3 regions of the Acidovorax facilis genome follow, and region 1 is predicted to be linked to each of the others. Evidence: predicted binding sites of a transcription regulator. Region 1 holds the regulator's gene; each other region holds the start of a gene.
What was found. The regulator FNR, encoded in region 1, switches genes on or off when oxygen is low (the NO sensors DNR and NnrR bind a similar motif). The targets are predictions, from matches to a motif close to TTGATNNNNATCAA.

Region 1 (6,584 bases):
TTCGGCCTGGGCTACCTGGCCGCCTATCCAGGCCTGGGCAGCTTTTCCGGCAAGCTCAACTGGACACAGAAGGGCGAATACGAGGCTGAGATGGCCAAGGCCAAGGCCGAGCTGGAGCCGCTGTATGCCCGGTTTGCCTCGATGAAGCCGGAAGACATTGCCAAGGATCCTCAGGCCCAGGCCATTGGCGAGCGCCTGTTCATGAACAACTGCGCGCAGTGCCATGGCTCGGACGCCCGGGGTAGCAAGGGTTTCCCCAATCTGGCTGATGGCGATTGGTTGCATGGCGGTGCACCCGAGAAGATCCGTGAAACCATCGAGAAGGGCCGTATCGGCAACATGCCTCCCATGGCTGCCGCAGTGGGCTCCCCCGAAGATGTGCGCAATCTCTCGCACTATGTGCTGAGTCTTTCGGGCAGCCCGCATGACTCGCTGCGTGCTTCGTTGGGCAAGTCCAAGTTCACGGCGTGTGCAGCCTGCCACGGAATGGACGGCAAGGGTAATCAGGCACTGGGTGCCCCCAACCTGACCGACGACATCTGGCTGCATGGCTGGGGCGAGGCGGCCATCACTGCCATGGTCAACAACGGCAAGGTCAACCAGATGCCCGCCCAGGCGGACAAGCTGACAGAAGCGCAGATCGGTGTGCTGTCGGCCTATGTCTGGGGCTTGTCGAACGGCACCCAGGCCGCTGCACGCTGAGCCTTGGCCACTTGGAGCAGTGCCCAGGCACTGCTCCAGGGGGCAGCGCAAACTGAGAACCACGAAGCAAACGGACCGATACCATCATGAACCCACCCAGCGAGCCTGCTCGCAAGGTCATCCCGATAGCGCCGGTTGCGTCCGATGCCTCATCGCAGGGCGAGATTGTTTCCCTGTACGAAGCGCAAAAGAAGATCTACCCGCGTTCCATCAGTGGCCTGTTCGCGCGTTGGCGCTGGGGTATGGTGTTTCTCACGCAGATCGTTTTCTACGGGCTGCCCTGGTTTGAATGGGGGCAGCGCCAGATGGTGCTGTTTGACCTGGGGGCTCGGCGGTTCTACATCTTCGGCCTGGTTCTGTACCCCCAGGATTTCATCTATCTCACGGGCCTGCTCATTATCTCGGCGTTATCCCTGTTCCTCTTTACGGCGGTGGCAGGGCGACTTTGGTGTGGATTTGCGTGCCCGCAAACGGTCTACACCGAAATGTTCATGTGGATCGAGCACAAGATCGAAGGTGATCGCAGTGCACGGCTTCGGCTGGACAATGGGCCCTGGACCTTCGAGAAGGTTCGCAAGAAGTTTTTTAAGCAGGTCATCTGGATTGCCGTGGCGTTGTGGACGGGGTTCACGTTCGTGGGCTATTTCGTGCCCATCCGCGAACTCGGGGCAGAGCTGCTGGCGGTGCAGGGTGGCTGGCAGATTTTCTGGGTACTGTTCTATGGCTTTGCCACCTATGGCAATGCTGGCTATATGCGCGAACAGGTGTGCAAATACATGTGTCCCTATGCGCGCTTTCAGAGCGCCATGTTCGACAAGGACACGCTGATCGTTACCTACGACCCAGAACGCGGTGAGCAGCGTGGGCCGCGTAAGAAGAACATCGACTACAAGGCCCAGGGGTTGGGCGATTGCATTGACTGCTCGCTGTGTGTGCAGGTGTGCCCCGTGGGCATCGATATTCGCAAGGGCTTGCAGTACGAATGCATCGGCTGTGGCCTGTGCGTGGACGCCTGCAATACCGTGATGGACAAGATGCAGTATCCGCGCGGGCTCATCCGGTTTTCTACGCAGAACGGCGTGGCCAAACGGTGGAGTCAGTCGCAGATCCTGCGCCGTGTGCTGCGGCCACGAGTGCTGATATACAGCGCGGTTCTGGTGGCCCTGTGCGTAGGCATGATGGCCAGCCTTGTCACACGCACGCCTTTGAAGGTGGATGTGGTGCGTGATCGGGCGGCGCTGTCGCGCATCGTGGCGGGTGGAAAGCTGGAGAACATCTACCGCCTGCAGATCATGAACGCCACTGAAGGCCCCCAGCGCTATCGCATCAGTGTGCGTGGCCTTGAAGGGCTGGAAGTCGCTTCTGATGCCGAGGTGGACATCGGTGCGGCGGAGTCCCGGTGGGTGGCCGTCCGTCTGCAGATACCGTATGGATCAGCCCCTTCGGGATCACATGCCGTGCAGTTCGATGTGCAAGCCTTGGGCGCGGACGCCCATGTGAGCGAGAAATCCGTGTTTCTGGTGCCGCGATAACGCAGCGAGCGACCCGGTGCAAGACCTTCGCGGGTCTTGCTTTGAGCAAGATAATTTTTGAGGAGTAAGCACCATGCCATCCAGTTCCGCCCTCGGCACTGCCCCTTCTGCCGCTGCACCCTGGTGGAGGTTTGGCCATGTGTGGCTGATCATCGCCGGTCCCGTGATCGTGATCATTGCAGGGTTTGTGACCCTGTGGCTCGCGATATCGCGCCCCGACCCTGTGGTCGCGGAAGATTATTACCGCCAGGGCATCGAGATCAACAAGACACTGGCCACCCCAGAAAAAAGCCTGTTGCCAGCCATGAAGGGCCGCAACCACGCTGCCACCCCGGTCCAGGACCAGCCGCGCTGAACCCACCTGGCCGGGCAGTATGCCTGCACGGCCTTACCAGGAGACAAACCAATGTGGATGCAACGCGTGATGTGGATTGCCTGGCCGGCTTTTTTGATGGCCGGTGTGATGGAAATGCTGGTTTTTGCGATGGTGGATCCGCAAGACCTGCACTGGTTTGGGCAGCCGTTGGCATTGTCACGGCAGGGCGTGTACACGCTGGCCTTTTTTGCGTTCTGGATGATCACGATGGCATCCAGCGCGTTGACCACGCTGCTGGCCATGTCACCGTTTGAACTTAACCGTTGCCCGGTTCCCGAAGGCGAGCGTCCCGATGACTGCCGCAAGACATCATCGTGCCCTTGAGCGGTAGTGCCACCTATTGGCAAAGGTCAATGTGGTAAAGACTGCCAGGATGGCAGACGACAGCAGGTTCAGTGGCAGGCTTGCTGGTTGTTCACGATGCGCTTGAGGGCCTCGGTCTCCAGGATGCGCACATGGCGCTGCTTGACCTCGACAATGCCTTCTTCCACGAACTTGGAGAAGGTGCGGCTCACGGTTTCGAGCTTGAGGCCCAGGTAGCTACCGATCTCTTCGCGGGTCATGCGCAGCACGAGCTCGGACTGCGAGAACCCCCGGGCGTGCAGGCGCTGAACCAGGTTGAGCAGGAACGCGGCCAGGCGCTCCTCAGCGCGCATGCTGCCCAGGAGCAGCATCACGCCATGCTCGCGGACAATCTCGCGGCTCATGATCTTGTGCACATGGTGCTGCAAGGCGGTGACTTCGCGGGACAGCTCTTCGATGCGGTCAAACGGCATGACGCAGACTTCCGCGTCTTCCAGGGCCACTGCATCGCAGGTGTGGTGGTCATTCACGATGCCATCAAGGCCGATGATCTCGCCTGCCATCTGAAAACCCGTGACCTGGTCACGCCCGTCTTCGGTGGCTACACATGTTTTGAAGAAGCCGGTTCGAATGGCATAGAGCGAGGTGAAGGATTCGCCGTTGCGGAAAAGGGTTCCACCGCGTTTGATCTTGCGGCGAACGGCAACGACCTCGTCAATGCGTTGCAGCTGTTCCTCGCTCAGCCCCACCGGCATGCACAGCTCGCGCAGGTTGCAGTTGGAGCAGGCGACTTTGATGGTGAGCGGGTTCATAGGAACAGAGGCTGGGTAAGGTTTGAGCATATCGCCCCATATGCCTAACAGGCTGGGCCTTTGGGTGCGGGTGGGCGACTGATGTGCATCAAATTGTCGCTCTTCGTCCCGGCCCATCACTTGATGCAGGTCAAGGACATGGAGTGCAGCTTACGGCACAGTCGAAGTGTACGCAAGGAATTTGCCCATGACCGCTGTTTCGCCCGAGCTGCTGCGCCGTTTCGACGTGCCAGGGCCCCGTTATACCTCTTACCCAACAGCTGACCGTTTCGTCGAGGCCTTTGGGCAGGACGACTACGCGCTTGCCTTGGAGCAGCGCAGGCTGGGCTCCATGACGAAGGCCTTGCCGCTGTCTTTGTACGTGCACATCCCCTTTTGCGAGTCCCTTTGTTACTACTGCGCATGCAACAAGATCATCACCAAACACCATGATCGGGCAGAGGTGTATTTGCGGTATTTGAGCCGCGAGATTGACTTGCACACAGCACACTGCGGCACGGGGCAGGTGGTGAGTCAGCTTCACCTGGGTGGTGGCACGCCCACTTTTCTATCGGACGAGGGCTTGCGGGAGCTGATGGGCATGCTCAAACGCAGCTTTTCGTTGGCGCCGGGCGGGGAGTATTCGATTGAGGTGGACCCTCGCACCGTCAATGCGGACCGCCTTGCAGTTCTGGCGGAACTGGGGTTCAACCGACTGAGCTTTGGGGTGCAGGATTTCGATCCCGAGGTTCAAAAGGCCGTTCACCGCATACAGCCTGCCGAGCAGGTGTTTTCGCTGGTGGAGTCCGCACGTTCGCTGGGTTTTGAATCCATCAATGTGGATTTGATCTACGGCCTGCCTCGTCAGACGCCAGAGTCGTTTGACCGCACGCTGGCCCAGGTTACGCAGCTGCGGCCTGACCGTATCGCGTTGTACGCGTATGCCCATCTGCCAGAACGTTTCAAGCCTCAGCGCCGTATTGTTTCGGCCGAGTTGCCAGCGGCTGCAGGCAAGGTGTCGATGCTCTCCCGCTCGCTGGACGCCTTCATGGATGCAGGGTACGTGTATGTGGGCATGGACCACTTTGCATTGCCTGAGGATGCATTGGCAGTCGCCAAGCGCCAGGGGCGTCTGCACCGCAATTTCCAGGGCTACAGTACGCAACCTGATTGCGACCTGATCGGCCTGGGGGTGTCTGCGATTGGCCGGGTCGGAGCCACCTACAGCCAAAATGCCAAGACCCTGGATGAGTATTACGATTTTCTGAATCAGGGGCGCCTGCCCGTCGTTCGTGGGTTGGCCCTGACGCGCGACGATCTCGTGCGCCGCGCGGTCATCATGGCCCTGATGTGCCAAGGCGAGCTGTTGTTTGAGCCCATGGAGCAAGCGTGGTTGATCGACTTTCGCCACTACTTCTCTGCCGAGCTGGCGCAACTGGAAACCATGGCCGAGCAGGGGCTTGTGGTGGTGCGGCCCGATGGGGTCGAGGTCACTGCCATGGGCTGGTTCTTTGTGCGCGGCATTGCCATGGTCTTTGACCGTTACCTGCAGGCTGACCGCAACCGCGCCCGTTTTTCGCGCATCATCTGATTCTCATGATTGCTACGGTCGCCTCAACCGCCTTGCTGATGGGACTCGTGGGCGGGTCCCATTGTTTGGCCATGTGTTCTGCGCCTTGTGGGGCATTGATCGGGCAGGGCGGTGGGGGCATGGCGTCCACAGCCGGTGGCGATGTGCAGCCCCAGGCAACTCCCCAGACGGTGCAGGCAGTGCAGGCAGTGCAGTGGGTGCCCCGTGGCGGTGTCATTCGGCGCGCCGTCGCTTTTCATGCTGGCCGCTTGGCCGGGTACGCTGTGGCGGGTGGCTTGGCTGCATGGGCCATGGACAGCCTGGCATGGTTGACCCAGCAAACCGTGGCATTTCGCCCTGCGTGGACCCTGATGCATGTTGCGGTGATGGCGTGGGGTTTGATGATGGTGATCCAGGCGCGCCAGCCCCTGTGGGTAGAGCAGGCGGGCCGTACCGTATGGGCGCGTGTGCGGCCTCTGGTCAGTGCACCAGGCGGGGTTCTGGTTGCTGGTGGGCTTTGGGCCTTGATGCCCTGCGGCCTGCTCTACTCAGCGCTGCTCGTGGCTGCGCTGAGCGGAGGGCCTCTGGAAGGGGCGCTCAGCATGGCGCTTTTTGGCCTGGGCAGTGGTGTGTGGCTGGTGGGCGGGCCCTTGGTGTGGATTCGGCTGAAAGCAGGGGTCAATGCGAAACGTGCGGACTGGGGAACGCGCATCGCAGGAGGTTTGCTGTGCGCCGTGGCCAGCTGGGCACTCTGGATGGACCTGATCTACAAACCGTCGTTGTGGTGCCGCTAGCCAGCAGTTCCCCGATTTGCAAGCTGCGGTGCGACGGGGTTCGGGAGGCCTCGTAAATCCATGTCTATACAAGGGTGATCAACGCTTGCCCTTGGTGAGAAAGGCAAGTGTTGCCATGCCGCTGCGGCGCAGGCGCACTCCTTCGACAAGACCCTCGATCTGGCGATAATCTGTGTAACTATTGGTGGCATTGACGTCGCCATGTTTCACACGCCTTGAAGTGAACTCCTCCATCCTCATCGACATCAGCCAACTGCGTGTCGGCATGTACATCCAGCTCGACGTGGGTTGGTTGCACCATCCGTTCCCGGTGAGCAGCTTTCGTGTGACGGCAGCGGAGCAGATTGCCACCTTGCGTGAGCTGGGGCTCACCGAGGTGCGGTACTTTCCCAAAAAGAGCGATCCAGAACTGAGGGAACTCGTGCCTGCAGCCTGGAGCGTGCCGGAAATGAAGGCATCGTCTTCGAGTGCACCTGAGGCTGCGACAGCTACTGCCACGGTGGACCCAGAGGCGCA
Region 2 (6,584 bases), 2.7 Mb from region 1:
CGGGGGACTTCAGGTCCGAGAGTTTTTGGCCCGCCTTGGGCACTTCGGTCCAGTCGTTCTTGCCTTCGGCGCAGACCTGGCGCACCGGCCAGTACACGGTGCCTGCCTGCTCCGGCGCCTGGGCCACGAGCACGAACTCGTCGTAGTGCGCACTTTGCAGCATGTCGTCCGGCGTCTTGGCCGTCCAGGTCACACGCACCACGTCTTCGGTGATGCTGCGGCCGTGGCTGGTATAGGGCTGGGCGAGCTTTTCGCGCTGTACATCGAGCGTCCAGCCCGGCTTGGGCATGGGGCGCGCGCCGCGCATGCCCGCCGGGATGTCCACCGCAATCTGCCGCGTGGGCGACGCACCGCAGCCGTGGCCCACCTTGAATGTGGCCTTGTAGCCTGCGCCCGCCGGGGCGACCTGGTATTCGAGCACCACATGGGCGGATGCAGAGCCAAAAAGGCCTCCTGCGCCTGACAGCAAAGCGATTACAGCTATCTTTTTCATAGTATTGAGAGGCATGGGATGTATTCCTTTCAGAGACTGACCTTGAGCTCAGCGAGGTAGGTGCGCTGCGGGTAGGGGTGGAAGTTCCAGAACTGGTAGTTGTTCAGGTTGTCGATGCCCACGGCCGCGCTGACCTGCTTGGTGATCTGGTAGCGCACGCGCACGTCAGTGGTGAAGTAGCGGCTGGCGCCCTGGTAGGCAAAACCGTTCACATCGGTGTTGTCCAGCGTGCTGTACTGCTTGCCGCTGTAGCGCGCGCCCAGGGTGTACGACCAGGTGTCGTCGGGCCGGTACGTGGCCACGGCGCTGGCACGCCACTCGGGGATGCGAGGTTGCCATTTGCCCACGCTGGCAGGGAACTTGTCGTTGCGGGTGATCTTGGAGTCCGTCCAGGTCAGGCTGCTGCCCAACTCCAGCCCGCGTACGAAGACGTTGGCAGCCTGGTACGACAGCTCAATGCCACGGGTAGCGATGGCGTCCACGTTCTGCACGTTGGTCACGTTGGGTGTGACGAGCACATTGGTCTGGGAGTACAACGCGTCTTTCGTGCGCTCAAAGAACGCTGTGAGGCGCAGCAGGCCATTGCCCATATCGCGCTCGGCGGTCAGCTCGGTGGTCCAGCTTTTTTCAGGCTTCAGGTTCGGGTCGTTGTTGATCAGCGTGCCGCTGCCACTGATGCCACCCTGGTACAGCTCGGACACGGTAGGCATGCGCACCGCACGGCCGGTAGAGGCCTTGAGCACCCACAGGTCATTGGCCTGGTAGGCCACCGCAGCCTTGGGCGACACATAGGTTTCGTTGCGCTCGGGGTGGCCCACGGTGGTGGTGGCGTTGCCGGTCTGGCCGTTGCTGGCGCTCCAGCGTTCGGCGCGTGCGCCGAGCACGGCCTTCCACTTCGGCGCGATCTTCCAGGTGTCTTGCGCCCACAGGCCCAGCAGTTGGGTGTCGCCGTTGAAGGCCTGGGTGCGGGCGCCTGCAGCGCCGTTGATCCAGTTCGTCGTGGCGTTCTCCACCGTTCGCAATTGGTAGCTGTCGCGCTGCAGGCCAAAGTCCACGATGTGCGCGCCCTGCACCCCATCGGGCCGCCAGGTGCCTTTGGCGGCCAGCGTGTTCCAGCCCGTGCCCTTGTTGTTGACGATGCGCCCTGCCCCGCCGTTGAGCGCTGCAGGCAGCGCGACGGTGGCAGCGCGCAGGGTGTCGGTCTGGTAGTCATACAGGCTGGCGGCCACCTCCCAGTCGAACGCGCCCTTGGTATTGCTCTTGACCGAGAGCCCGTGCATGAAGTGCGTGAGGTCTTCGTTGGAGACGTTGAAGTCCGTGGGCGCCAGCGCAAACGAGCGACCGTTGATGTTGACCGTGCCGCCGTACACCGCATTGCCATTGGCGTCGCGCAGGTAGCTGGTGGGGCGCCCCTCGGATTCGTTGTGCCACCAGCCCAGGGTGTAGGCCGCACGCACGGTGGGCGAAAAGTCGTAGGCGATCTTGGCCTTGATGTGGTCTTGCTGCGTGTGGTACTGCGTGGCCGTGCCCAGCAGGTACCAGGGCTGGTTGCTGCGGTTGAGCCCAGGCACCGCGCCCGTCACCGGCGTGCCCGCATTGCCCACGGTACCAGCGGACACGAGGCGCGTGGGGAAGGTGAGCGGCTGGCCTTCGCTGTCGGTCTTGTTGAAGTTGAGGAACCAGGACCAGTCGCCGTTCTTGTTGCCGACGGATGCGCTGACCTGCTTGCCAGCGTAGGTGGCGTTGGTGCCGTACAAATCGAACGGCTGATGCTGAACGCTGACCTGCCCGTGGGCCTCGAACTTTGTGGGCATGCGCGTGACGTAGTCCACCACCGCGCCCACCGAGTTGCCTGCGTAGGCGGCCGAAAACGGGCCGTAGAGCACGTCCACGCGCTCGATCTCCTCGGGCGTGACCAGCATCCAGCGCGGCGCGTTGGTGGGGCCGTTGCCCAGGTAGTTGCTGAGCAAAATGCCGTCGGCAAACACCATGGACCGCGCCGGGTTGCCCGTGCCCGAGGCGCGCGTGGACAACACGGCGTGGTTGTAGTCGCCGATGTAGCGCTTGCGCACCAGCAGGCTGGGCAGGTACTTGAGGGCGTCTTCGCTGTCGGTGGCGTTGATCGAATGCTCGATCTGCTCGCGCGTCACGCCCTCGATGGTGGTGGGAATCTGCGTGGGCAGCGAGGTGGGCTGGCCGCCGCTGATGGTGACAACGCCCAGTTCCTTGACGGGGGCATTGCTGTTGCCGGCGCTGTCGACGGTCTGGGCCAACGCGGAAACACCCACGCAGAGTGCGAGGGGAAAGGCACTGGCCACGGCCAGCGCCATGCGGCTTTTGCGCATGGGAACTCCTGAATTTCAAGCCAAATAGGCTGTCAGCGCTTATCTATCAAGCGCAAACAGCTATTAAAAATATAGCGATTTCAGGAGAAGGCCGGGGGCCCACGCGGCGGCAGCGGCGCGGCGGTGCGCGCAGCAATGTGCGCGGCAGGGATGGGGCGCAGGGCATGCGCCAGGGGGTGGACCACAGGCAGCTGGGCCTGCGACACGGGAGGCGGAGCGCCGACATGCGCGCAGAGGGGGCAGTCCAGCGTGTGGCTGGACATCTCCTTGGCACCGTCATCGGTCTTGACCAGCAGCTTGATGGCGCCCGAGCCCGAACAGATCAGTTCCATCGCCTGCGGATTGACCAGCGGCGACGCCACCGCCACCCCGATGGACAACACAAACCACGCCAGCACAAGGCGGGCGAGCCAGCGAAGGCTGCGAATGGTTTGCAGGGAGGGCATGGGTGCGAATTGTAGGGGGCCTGGGTGCGCACCCCTTGACCGGGGTCATCTGCGCGACGGACTGCGCCCCCGCCCCCACCTAGGATGCGTGCTGCATTCACCACCACAACGGAGACGCCACCATGCTCACACTCTGCGGCTTTTCGGCCAGCAACTACTACAACAAGATCAAACTCGCCTTGCTCGAAAAGGGCCTGCCCTTCACCGAAGAACTGGCCTGGGTGGGCGAGACCGACCGCAGCGCCAGCCCGCTGGGTAAGGTGCCCTACCTGCGCACGCCCGAGGGGCCGCTGTGCGAATCGGCCGTGATGGCGGACTACATCGAGGCAGCCCACCCACAGCCAGCGCTGATCCCTGCCAACCCCTACCAGGCCGCCAAGGTGCGCGAGCTGATCACCTTTCTGGAGTTGCATCTGGAGCTGGTGGCACGCAACCTGTATCCCCAGGCTTTTTTTGGCGGAACCGTGAGCGACACCGCCAAGGAAAAGGTGGGAGCGCAGCTTGAGAAAAACATTGCCGCCTTCGGTCAGCTTGCGAAGTTCAGCCCCTACGTAGGCGGCGACGCCTTCACCCTGGCCGACTGCGCAGCCATCGTGCACCTGCCGCTGGTCAGCTCGGCCACCAAGATCATCTATGGCCGCGACTACCTGGCCGATCTGCCTGTGCGCGAGTACCTCACGCGCATGGCAGAGCGCCCCCACGTGCAGCGCGTGAACGCCGATCGCAAGACCAACACCGCTGAAATGCTGGCGCGGCCGCCCAAGCGCTAAGACCCTGTTCTAAACCCGCCCCAGGCGCTGGGTCTTCATCCCTTGACCTTGGTCAACCGAGGTCATCGCGCACAAGCGCACCATGCAGGTATCCGATCACCCTTGAGGAGACACTGCATGGACAAGACCCAGGCCGCCCCATTCCGCCAACAATTGCTGGCCCAGCAATCCGAGCTGCTGGCCCAGTTGGCCGCGCAGCGCGGGGGCGTCATCGGCCGCGCCGAGGCCGCTGCCGACCACTTTGGTCAGCCCGAGGACCCGCGTGCCCAACTCGCCACCGAGCGTGAACTGGAGTTTGCGCTGGACGAGCGCGAAACCACCCACCTTGCCGCCGTGGAAGCCGCTTTGGCCCGCATTGAAGCGGGTACTTACGGCGAATGCACAGACTGTGGCACCCACATCACCGCCGCACGCCTGCACGCCACCCCCGAGGCCGCACGTTGCGTGCACTGCCAGGAAAAGGCCGAGCAACACCGCCGTGCTGCGTAAGTTCGCTCACGCATTCAGGCCCCTTTTCCCTTCTTTCCCCGTTTTTTTCGTCACTTCAAGAAAGCCGATTCATGAGCACTTTTCACGCCGTTGTCTGGATGGACCAGTCCGAAGCCCACGTGGTGATGTTCGACCGCGAGCATGCCGAGGCCCAGCGCATCAAGTCCCGCAGCCACCACAAGCACCAGGGCAAAGCCGACGACCTCACCGCTTTCTTTGCCGACGTCGCCCAGGCCTTGGCCGACACGCGTGAAGTGCTGCTGGCTGGCCCGGGCCTGGTACGCAACCAGTTCCGCGACTGGGCGGCCAAGCACCATGCTGCGGTGGCCGATGTGGTGGTGGACTCTGTGGCTGCAGACCACCCGACCGACGCCCAGCTAGTGGCCATGGCGCGCCAGTATTTCAAGAAATTTGACAACATGGCCGCCGACCCGTCTGTCGCCTGACAGGCCTCCAGGCCGCGCCCGCAGCGCAGCCTTGGCTGCTATCCTTTACGGGATGCGCAGCCTCTTTCACCTCGCCTTTCACGTCACCGACCTGGATGCCGCGCGCCGCTTTTATGGCGGCGTGCTCGGTTGCCAGGAAGGCCGAAGCACCGATACCTGGGTGGACTTCGATTTTTTCGGCCACCAGATCTCGTTGCACTTGGGCCCCCCGTTTGCCAGTGCCCGCACCGGCCATGTGGGCGACCACTTGGTACCCATGCCGCACTTTGGCGCCATCATGGAATTGCCCGACTGGCATGCGCTGGCCGCACGGCTGAAGGCCGCCGGCACCACCTTTGTGCTGGATCCGCAGGTGCGCTTTGAGGGCCAGCCCGGCGAACAGTGGACGATGTTCTTCCACGACCCCAGCGGCAATCCGATCGAGATCAAGGGCTTTCGCTCACTGGACGCGGTGTACGCATCGTGAGCTACACCTTCGCGTCCGCCACCATCCTGCTCCTGCTGATCACCGATCCGCTGGGCAACATCCCCATCTTTGCCAACGCCCTGCGCGGCGTGGCGCCCGAGCGCCGGGCGCGGGTGATCCTGCGGGAGGTGCTGATTGCGTTTGCGCTGCTGCTGGTGTTTCTGTTTTTCGGGGCTCAGTTTCTGCAGGTGATGAACCTGAGCGATTTGTCGTTGCAGATTGCGGGTGCGGTGGTGCTGTTTCTGATCGCGCTGCGCATGATTTTTCCGTCGGCTGACGGCCCACAGGCGGAGCTGCCGGGCGAACCCTTGATCGTGCCGCTGGCCATCCCTGCCTTGGCGGGCCCCTCAGCGCTCGCCACTGTCATGCTGCTGGTGGCCCAGGCGCCGGAACGCCGCTGGGAATGGGTGGGCGCGCTGTGCGTCACCATGGCCGTGTGCGCCGTGGTGTTGCTGATGGCAGAACGCATCCAGCGCCTGGTGGGCGAACGCGTGGTGATGGCGTTTGAACGCCTGATGGGCCTGATCCTGGTCGCCATCTCGGTAGAGATGCTGATCCGGGGAATCAAGCAGCTCGCGCAGCAGCTGTAGCCGCCCCGCGCACGCAAAACTGATGGAGGGCGGGCCAAGGCCGCCCCCCCGGAGCACTGGCATGCGCCCGCAACTGCAGAGCGCAACCGGTGTGCGGTCTCAACGGCGTTGCAGCAGCGGGATCGAACCCAGTGCGAACACCGAGTTGGGCACGCCCACCCGCGCCATCAAGGGGCGCGGCTTGGCGCTCAGCTTGGGGCGAGGGGCTGCAGGGGCCATTTCCTCGGCCACCACACCCTTGGCATGCTGCTGCGCCACAAGGTCTTGCAAAGTCACCGACTGCAAGTACTCCATCACCCGTGCGTTGAAGGTGGACCAGAGTTCGCCCGTCATCGACTTCACTTGCGCAGCCTGGCCGGCACCCAGGCTTTGCAGATCGTCGGTCTTGAGGTTCTCGACCGCCAGGATGATCTCGGCCACTGAGATCTGGTCTGTGTTTCGGGAAAGGGTGTAACCGCCACCCGGGCCGCGTGTGCTGTCCACGAGCCCGGCACGGCGCAAGGCGCTGAACAGCTGCTCCAGGTACGACAGCGAGGTAC
Region 3 (6,584 bases), 1.4 Mb from region 1:
ATCGATGTGGCGATGGATTCGCACCCGCTCCAGGGCTGCACCGAGGCCCAAACTGCACTGCAGCACATGGTGGGCTGCAGCATGGCGCGCGGCTGGCGCCAGTCCATCCAGAAGCACCTGGGCGGCGTGGCGAGCTGTACCCACCTGCGCGAGCTGTTGTTCAACCTGGCCACGGCGGCGTTCCAGTCGGTGCCCGCCGTGTTTTCGTCCAGCCACCCCGACGAGCCACCGCGCCACCTGGGCCAGTGCACGGGGTGGGACTTCAACGGCCAGGGCGTGAAAGAGTTTTTCCCCCAGTTCTACGGCCGTGCGCAGCAGGCCCCCAAGCTGGCGGAGCAAGCCGCAACCACTGATTCCACTGCAAAAATTTCAGCCAAACAAGACCCTAGCGCTTGATACTAAAGCGTCAGTAGCTATCAATTTTGAATAATTCAAGGAGCCATTCCATGCGCGTTTCGAACAAATCCCTCATCGTCACCGGCGCTGGCAACGGCATTGGCGAAGGCATCGCCAAACGCCTGGCCGCAGAGGGCGGCAAGGTCATCGTCAACGACATCAATGAAGCCGGTGGCCAGCGCGTGGTGGCTGAGATCACGGCCGCCGGCGGCACCGCCGCGTTCTTCAAGGCCGACGTGACGAAGTCCGCCGAAGTGAAGGCGATGGTCGACGAAGCCGTGCGCCTGTACGGCCGCCTGGACGTGGTGGTGAACAACGCAGGCTGGACGCACCGCAACCGCCCCATGCTCGAAGTGAGCGAAGACGAGTTCGACAAGGTCTATGCCATCAACATGAAGAGCATCTACCTGTCGGCCATCCACGCCGTGCCTGCATTGCGCCAAGCCGGTGGCGGCAGCATCATCAACATCGCCTCCACCGCCGGGCTGCGTCCGCGCCCAGGCTTGACCTGGTACAACGGCTCCAAGGGCGCCGTCATCATCACCAGCAAGTCCATGGCGGCCGAGCTGGGCCCGGACAACATCCGCGTGAACTGCATCAACCCCGTGTTCAACCCCGACACCGGACTGGCCGCCGAGTTTGCGGGCGGCCCGGTGGACGAGGCGCGCCGTGCCAAGTTTCTGGCCACCATTCCGCTGGGGCGCTTCTCCACCGCGCTGGACGTGGCGAATGCGGCGCTGTACCTGGCCAGCGACGAGGCGTCATTCATCAGCGGCGTGTGCATTGAGGTGGATGGCGGGCGCTGCGTGTAAGTCAGCAAGCAAACAAACAGGCGTCGCGGCATGCTCTCTGAAGCAGCCACCACGCCCCTTTTTGAGCGTCCCAATCCGCACTAGGGCAGTGCGGATTGATTTGACGGTGCAGGCCCTGCTGCCTATAGTGCCGCCGATGTTTGCGAGCCACTCTCCCGCCACAGCCGCCAGCGCGACCGCGCCGCTGCGCCGTGCCGCGCGCTCGCAGGCCACGCTCCAGGCCGGTGACCGCCAAGTCTGCACGCTTGCTGCAGATTCCTGAGCCCGGCGACACCCCCTCCCCTTCGCATTCTTTTCGCGCACCTCCTGTCGCCGGGCCCCACGCCCAGCGCCAGCTTGCGCCTTGGCCACGGCCGGGGCGCGAACGCCAGGAGTGTCCATGCCCCCGTTCCCTTCGGGCGAGATTTCGCTCGCCCCGTGCGCCCCTGCGCGCAGCCTGCCCGCCGATGAGGCCATCGCCAGCGCGGCGGTCGCCCCCGACATCACCCGCAACTTCATCCGTGCCAAGCAGCCCTGCGCCGACGGCTACCGCTGGTACCTGCGCCGCCAGGAGGGCGCCAGCAACTACCAGGCGCTGCTGGACGACCTGGTGCGCGAAGGTCGCGTGGAAGACGCTTGCTGGATGCTGGACCAGTTCGGCCCCACCAACGATGTGCTGGAAATAGACCACCTGGAGGCCGACGCGCTGGTGTTTGCCGGCAGCGTGCGCTGCCGGGGCCACGCCGACGTGGAGGGTGTGCTGCGCACGGGCCGCAGCCTCAGCGTGCTGGGCGGCCTGCGGGTGGGTAGAGCACTGCGCGTGGGCGAAGACCTGCGCGTGGCGGGCGCAGTGCGCTGCGAGGGCAGCGCGCGGCTGCACGGCGATGCGCGCGTGGGCTGGTCGCTGACAGTGGCGCAGCGACTGCAGTGCACAGGCAGCCTGCGTGTGGGCGGCGAGCTGGACTGCGGGGCTGCCGCCCACGTCGGTGGCCACTGCCGGGTGACCCAGGATCTGCGGGTGGTAGGCGACCTGGGTTGCGACGGCGGCATCAAGGTGGGTGGCCACTTGCAAACCGATGCTGCCGTGCAGGCTGCCCGGGGCGTGTGGGTAACGGGCGACGTGGACTGCAAGGGCCACCTGCAAGCGGGCTGGGGTGTGCGGGCCGGTGGGCACATTCACGCCGGAGGGGCCATCCGTGCGGGCGAGAGCCTGTGGGCGGGCGAAACCATTGCGGCGGGTGAGGCCTACGGCGTATACGCAGGCCTGGTGGTGCCGCTGCCCGACTGGCCCCACAGCGCCCAGGTGTGCGCCCGCGAACAGCCTGCACGCCTGCTGAGCGGCTGCTGGACCGATGGCCAGGGGAACACGCCATGATGGCCATCGCCTGCAGCCTGTGCGACCCACGCGACGCCACCTTCATCGCCAATACGTGGCCCGGCCAGGGCTTGCTGGGCCGGTGGGCCCAGCGGCTGACCGAACTGCGCATCGACGTGGATCTGTCGGGCCGCGACATCCAGCGCGAGTTCGAGGCGCTGTACGACCGCATCCGCACCAACCACCGCACGCGCGATGCGATGCAGCCGTTGCCCTTGCATCTGCATGGGCTGGTGTTTCGCCTGCGCGAGGCCGGCGGCGAATACTTTGTGTATGCCATCGACCCGCAGCGCAACCGCATCGTGGCCTACACCGTGTTCAACCGGCTGGTCGAGGTGGACCGCCGCACCGACCGCCACCTGCGTGCGCCCCACACCAAGGTGGTGGACGGCTACCGCCGCATGGGCATTGCATCCGCCATCTACCGATGGTGGCTGGACTCAGGGAGGAGCCTGATAACAGGCGCACGCCAGTCGGCTGGCGCCCATGGCCTGTGGATGGCCCTGGCACGCGACTACGAACTGGCAGCGGCGCGCATCGACACCCACAAACGCGTCCAGCAGCTGCCGCTTCCACCTCCCCCAGGGTTTTTCAACGCGCTGGACACCCGGCTGGTGCTGGTGGGGCGCGATTGCCGCCTTGCGGACTTCATGCAGCATGCGGCCTGGGGCGGCTGATCGGGTGACCCCGGCCGTTCCGTGCCTCTCAGCCCAGCACCTCGCGCAGGGCAGCGTCGTACAGGCCGGTGAGCTTGTCCATCACCCCCAGCAGGCGTTCGCTGGTGGTAGCCACGGCGTTCAGCCCCGCGTCATCGGCCGGGCGGCGCAGCGCGGATTCAAAAAACAGCCACTGTGAGTCGGCCAACTCCAGCTCGTTGCGGACGGACGATGTGGACACGGGCGCCGCCTTCAATGTCTGCAAGGCCTGGCGGAAGTCCGCCGCATCGGACGCCAGCTGCGCCTGCACCACCTTGGAATCCACCTTGGCAGCACTCAAAAAGTAGTTCTTGGCCAGGCGCTGCGACAGCATGCGCTGGCGGCCCGCCAGGTTCACCAGGCGGGCACTGGGGGCCTGTGCCAATTTTTCGATGGCCTCGGTCACGGCCTGCGCAATGAGCAGCGTTCGATCGGCCTGTTCCGATGCCGCCGCTACCAGGGCCGTGGTGGTGGCGGGCGCCGAAGTCATCTGGTTGAGCAGGGCAAACTGCTTTTGCACTTCTGCCAGCTGCCGCCCGACTTCTGCAGGCCACTGGCCCGACTGCATGCCTCGGGCCAGTTCGCCGCTACCCGTCTGCACCATCTTGCGCGCCAAACCCATCACATCCACCGCCGCAGCAGGCAGCACCTGCAGGTACTGCTGGCAATAGGCCTTGGCCATGCGCTGCGACAGTGCGCGAAACCAGCCCGCATAGTTGATGGCCCCCGACAACCCCATCTGCGCCTGGGCTCCTGTCGCCCAAGTTGCCCAGGTGGGCAGCAGAACACCCGCCGCCACCCGCTGAAGGGCCACACGGCGCTGGCATGGCACGGCATCGGCAGAAAATTCGCGCGTCAACATGGGAATCCCCTTGAAATCGAATGGGCAGATTGTTGCAACGCAGCAAACAGAACGCCCTGCGCCATGTCAAAGGCGGGCCATACCAGCGCCTGGGCAAAACTTGACCGCGATCAACTCCGCGCGCAGGGGCTTGCCCCCTCTGCAGGCCCCCTTGCGGCAAAATCACGCCATGGCCGAACGTGTGATTCCTCTGGTGGACCAACGCATCGCCGCTCTGGCGGCGCGGGTGCCCACACACCCCGTGGCCCCCACCGGCCTGCTCACCGACACCCGGGGCCGCCCGCTGCGCGACCTGCGCATCAGCGTGACGGACCGCTGCAACTTCCGCTGCAACTACTGCATGCCCAAGGAAGTGTTCGACAAGGACTACCCCTACCTGCCCCATGGCGCGCTGCTGAGCTTTGAAGAGATCACGCGGCTGGCAAAGCTCTTCCTGGCGCATGGCGTGCGCAAGATCCGCCTGACTGGTGGCGAGCCCCTGCTGCGCAAGAACCTGGAAGCGCTGGTGGCGCAACTGGCCCAGCTGCGCACGGTGGACGGGCTGGCGCCCGACCTCACGCTGACCACCAACGGATCACTGCTGGCGCGCAAGGCCAAAGCGCTGAAAGACGCGGGCTTGAACCGCGTGACCGTGAGCCTCGACGGCCTGGACGACGCCGTGTTTCGCCGCATGAACGACGTGGACTTTCCGGTGGCCGACGTGCTGGCGGGCATCGAAGCGGCGCACGCCGCCGGGCTGTCGCACATCAAGGTCAACATGGTGGTCAAGCGCGGCACCAACGACCACGAAATTTTGCCCATGGCCCGCCACTTCAGGGGCACGGGCACCACGCTGCGTTTCATCGAATACATGGACGTGGGCGCCACCAACGGCTGGCGCATGGACGAAGTGCTGCCCTCGGCCGAGCTGATCAACCGCCTGCGCGCCGAGCTGCCGCTGGTCCAGCTCGACCCGAGCAGCCCCGGCGAAACTGCAGAGCGCTGGGGCTATGCCAATGCCGCAGGCCAATATGACCCCGCCCTGGGCGAGGTGGGCGTGATCAGCAGCGTGACCCAGGCGTTTTGCCACGACTGCAACCGCGCGCGCCTGTCTACCGAAGGCAAGCTCTACCTGTGCCTGTTTGCCTCCGAGGGCTACGACCTGCGAACCCTGCTACGCGGCGGCGCCAGCGACGAGGCGATTGCCTCGGCCATCGCGCCCATCTGGCAGCAGCGCGCTGACCGCTACTCCGAGCTGCGCAGCACCCTGCCGGCAGACAACACGCCAGGGGTGCGGCGTGTGGAAATGAGCTACATCGGCGGGTAAGCAAAGTGCCGACTTTTTAGGGCACCATCGGTGGCTTCGGTCCTCGCGTTGCCCTTACAGCCACCCATGTCCCTTCAACCCAAACACCGCGCACTGTTTCTGGCCAACGCCGCCGTCCTGGTCACCCACCAGATCGACGCCGCGTACTGGCACGAGTGGGAGCTGTTTCACATCCCCGGCGGCAACCAGGTCAACTTGCTGCTGAACCTGCCCATCATTGCGCTGGTGCTGTACGCGCAGTCGCAAGTGGCCCGTGGCGAGGGTTCAGCGGCCCTGATGTTCTACAAACTCATGCCTTGCCTCGGTGCCTTGACCGTGGTGATCCACGGGCTGTTTTTTGCCCTGGGACACGAGGCCTTTGTACAACCTGTGTCCCTGGGCCTGCTGGTCGGCACGGCCGTCCTTTCCTGCCTGCAGTTGACCGCGCTGCGTACCCGGCCGCTGCGGTAGCCCTCTATTTCACGCTCCATCGCGCGCACCATGACCAAGATTGACACCCAAGACATTACCGGCATCGTCCTTGCCGGCGGCCGCGGCTCCCGCATGGGCGGGGTCGACAAAGGCCTGCAGAACTTTCGGGGCCTGCCCCTGGCCCTGCACACCCTGATGCGACTGCAGATGCAGACCGGCGCCACCATGGTCAACGCCAATCGCAATCTGGCCGCCTACGAAGCCTTCGGCGCACCGGTGTGGCCCGACGTGCTGAGCGACTATGCCGGGCCGCTAGCAGGTTTTTTGACAGGACTGGAGCGTTGCGAAACGCCCTGGCTGCTGACAGTGCCCTGCGACACCCCGCTGTTCCCCCTGGACCTGGCCCAGCGCCTGGCGGCGGCGGCTGACGCCCAGGACGCTGACATCGCCATGGCCGCAGCGCCCGAGGACGATGGCACGGGCCGCACCACCGTGCGCACCCAGCCGGTGTTCTGCCTGCTGCGCGTGGACCTGCTCGAAAGCCTGGTCGCTTTCACCCAGGCCGGTGGCCGCAAGATTGATGCATGGACGGCACAGCACCGCTGCGCCATCGTGCCGTTTGACCAGCCCGGCGACGACCCCAAGGCCTTTTTCAACGCCAACACGCTGGCTGAGCTGCACGCGCTGGAAAGCGCGAGCGCGCCGCAGGCCTGATCACGCACCGCTGCGATGAACGCGCATACGCCTG

Region 2: the regulator FNR is predicted to act here: its motif matches at 4,097-4,110, upstream of ACQ4MJ_RS24440 (TraR/DksA family transcriptional regulator).
Region 3: the regulator FNR is predicted to act here: its motif matches at 4,220-4,233, upstream of ACQ4MJ_RS05495 (type IV pili methyl-accepting chemotaxis transducer N-terminal domain-containing protein).

What each region holds. Positions count from the first base shown of each region.
Region 1 is NZ_CP192460.1:2,581,295-2,587,878, reverse strand. Features, by position in the region: gene ccoP (cytochrome-c oxidase, cbb3-type subunit III) at 1-702, shown strand, start outside; gene ccoG (cytochrome c oxidase accessory protein CcoG) at 789-2,234, shown strand; gene ACQ4MJ_RS11695 (FixH family protein) at 2,308-2,589, shown strand; gene ACQ4MJ_RS11690 (hypothetical protein) at 2,641-2,934, shown strand; gene fnr (fumarate/nitrate reduction transcriptional regulator Fnr) at 3,003-3,725, opposite strand; gene hemN (oxygen-independent coproporphyrinogen III oxidase) at 3,913-5,295, shown strand; gene ACQ4MJ_RS11675 (sulfite exporter TauE/SafE family protein) at 5,301-6,068, shown strand; gene ACQ4MJ_RS11670 (hypothetical protein) at 6,147-6,278, opposite strand; gene ACQ4MJ_RS11665 (HD-GYP domain-containing protein) at 6,289-6,584, shown strand, end outside.
Region 2 is NZ_CP192460.1:5,311,462-5,318,045, reverse strand. Features, by position in the region: gene ACQ4MJ_RS24460 (YcnI family protein) at 1-508, opposite strand, end outside; gene ACQ4MJ_RS24455 (TonB-dependent receptor) at 523-2,838, opposite strand; gene ACQ4MJ_RS24450 (DUF2946 family protein) at 2,919-3,284, opposite strand; gene ACQ4MJ_RS24445 (glutathione S-transferase) at 3,407-4,054, shown strand; gene ACQ4MJ_RS24440 (TraR/DksA family transcriptional regulator) at 4,172-4,543, shown strand; gene ACQ4MJ_RS24435 (hypothetical protein) at 4,615-4,989, shown strand; gene ACQ4MJ_RS24430 (VOC family protein) at 5,042-5,455, shown strand; gene ACQ4MJ_RS24425 (MarC family protein) at 5,452-6,045, shown strand; gene ACQ4MJ_RS24420 (Rrf2 family transcriptional regulator) at 6,145-6,584, opposite strand, start outside.
Region 3 is NZ_CP192460.1:1,213,653-1,220,236, reverse strand. Features, by position in the region: gene ACQ4MJ_RS05515 (DUF2889 domain-containing protein) at 1-396, shown strand, start outside; gene ACQ4MJ_RS05510 (SDR family oxidoreductase) at 447-1,208, shown strand; gene ACQ4MJ_RS05505 (hypothetical protein) at 1,588-2,562, shown strand; gene ACQ4MJ_RS05500 (hypothetical protein) at 2,559-3,239, shown strand; gene ACQ4MJ_RS05495 (type IV pili methyl-accepting chemotaxis transducer N-terminal domain-containing protein) at 3,268-4,119, opposite strand; gene moaA (GTP 3',8-cyclase MoaA) at 4,289-5,425, shown strand; gene ACQ4MJ_RS05485 (DUF6713 family protein) at 5,492-5,875, shown strand; gene mobA (molybdenum cofactor guanylyltransferase MobA) at 5,906-6,550, shown strand; gene ACQ4MJ_RS05475 (GNAT family N-acetyltransferase) at 6,566-6,584, shown strand, end outside.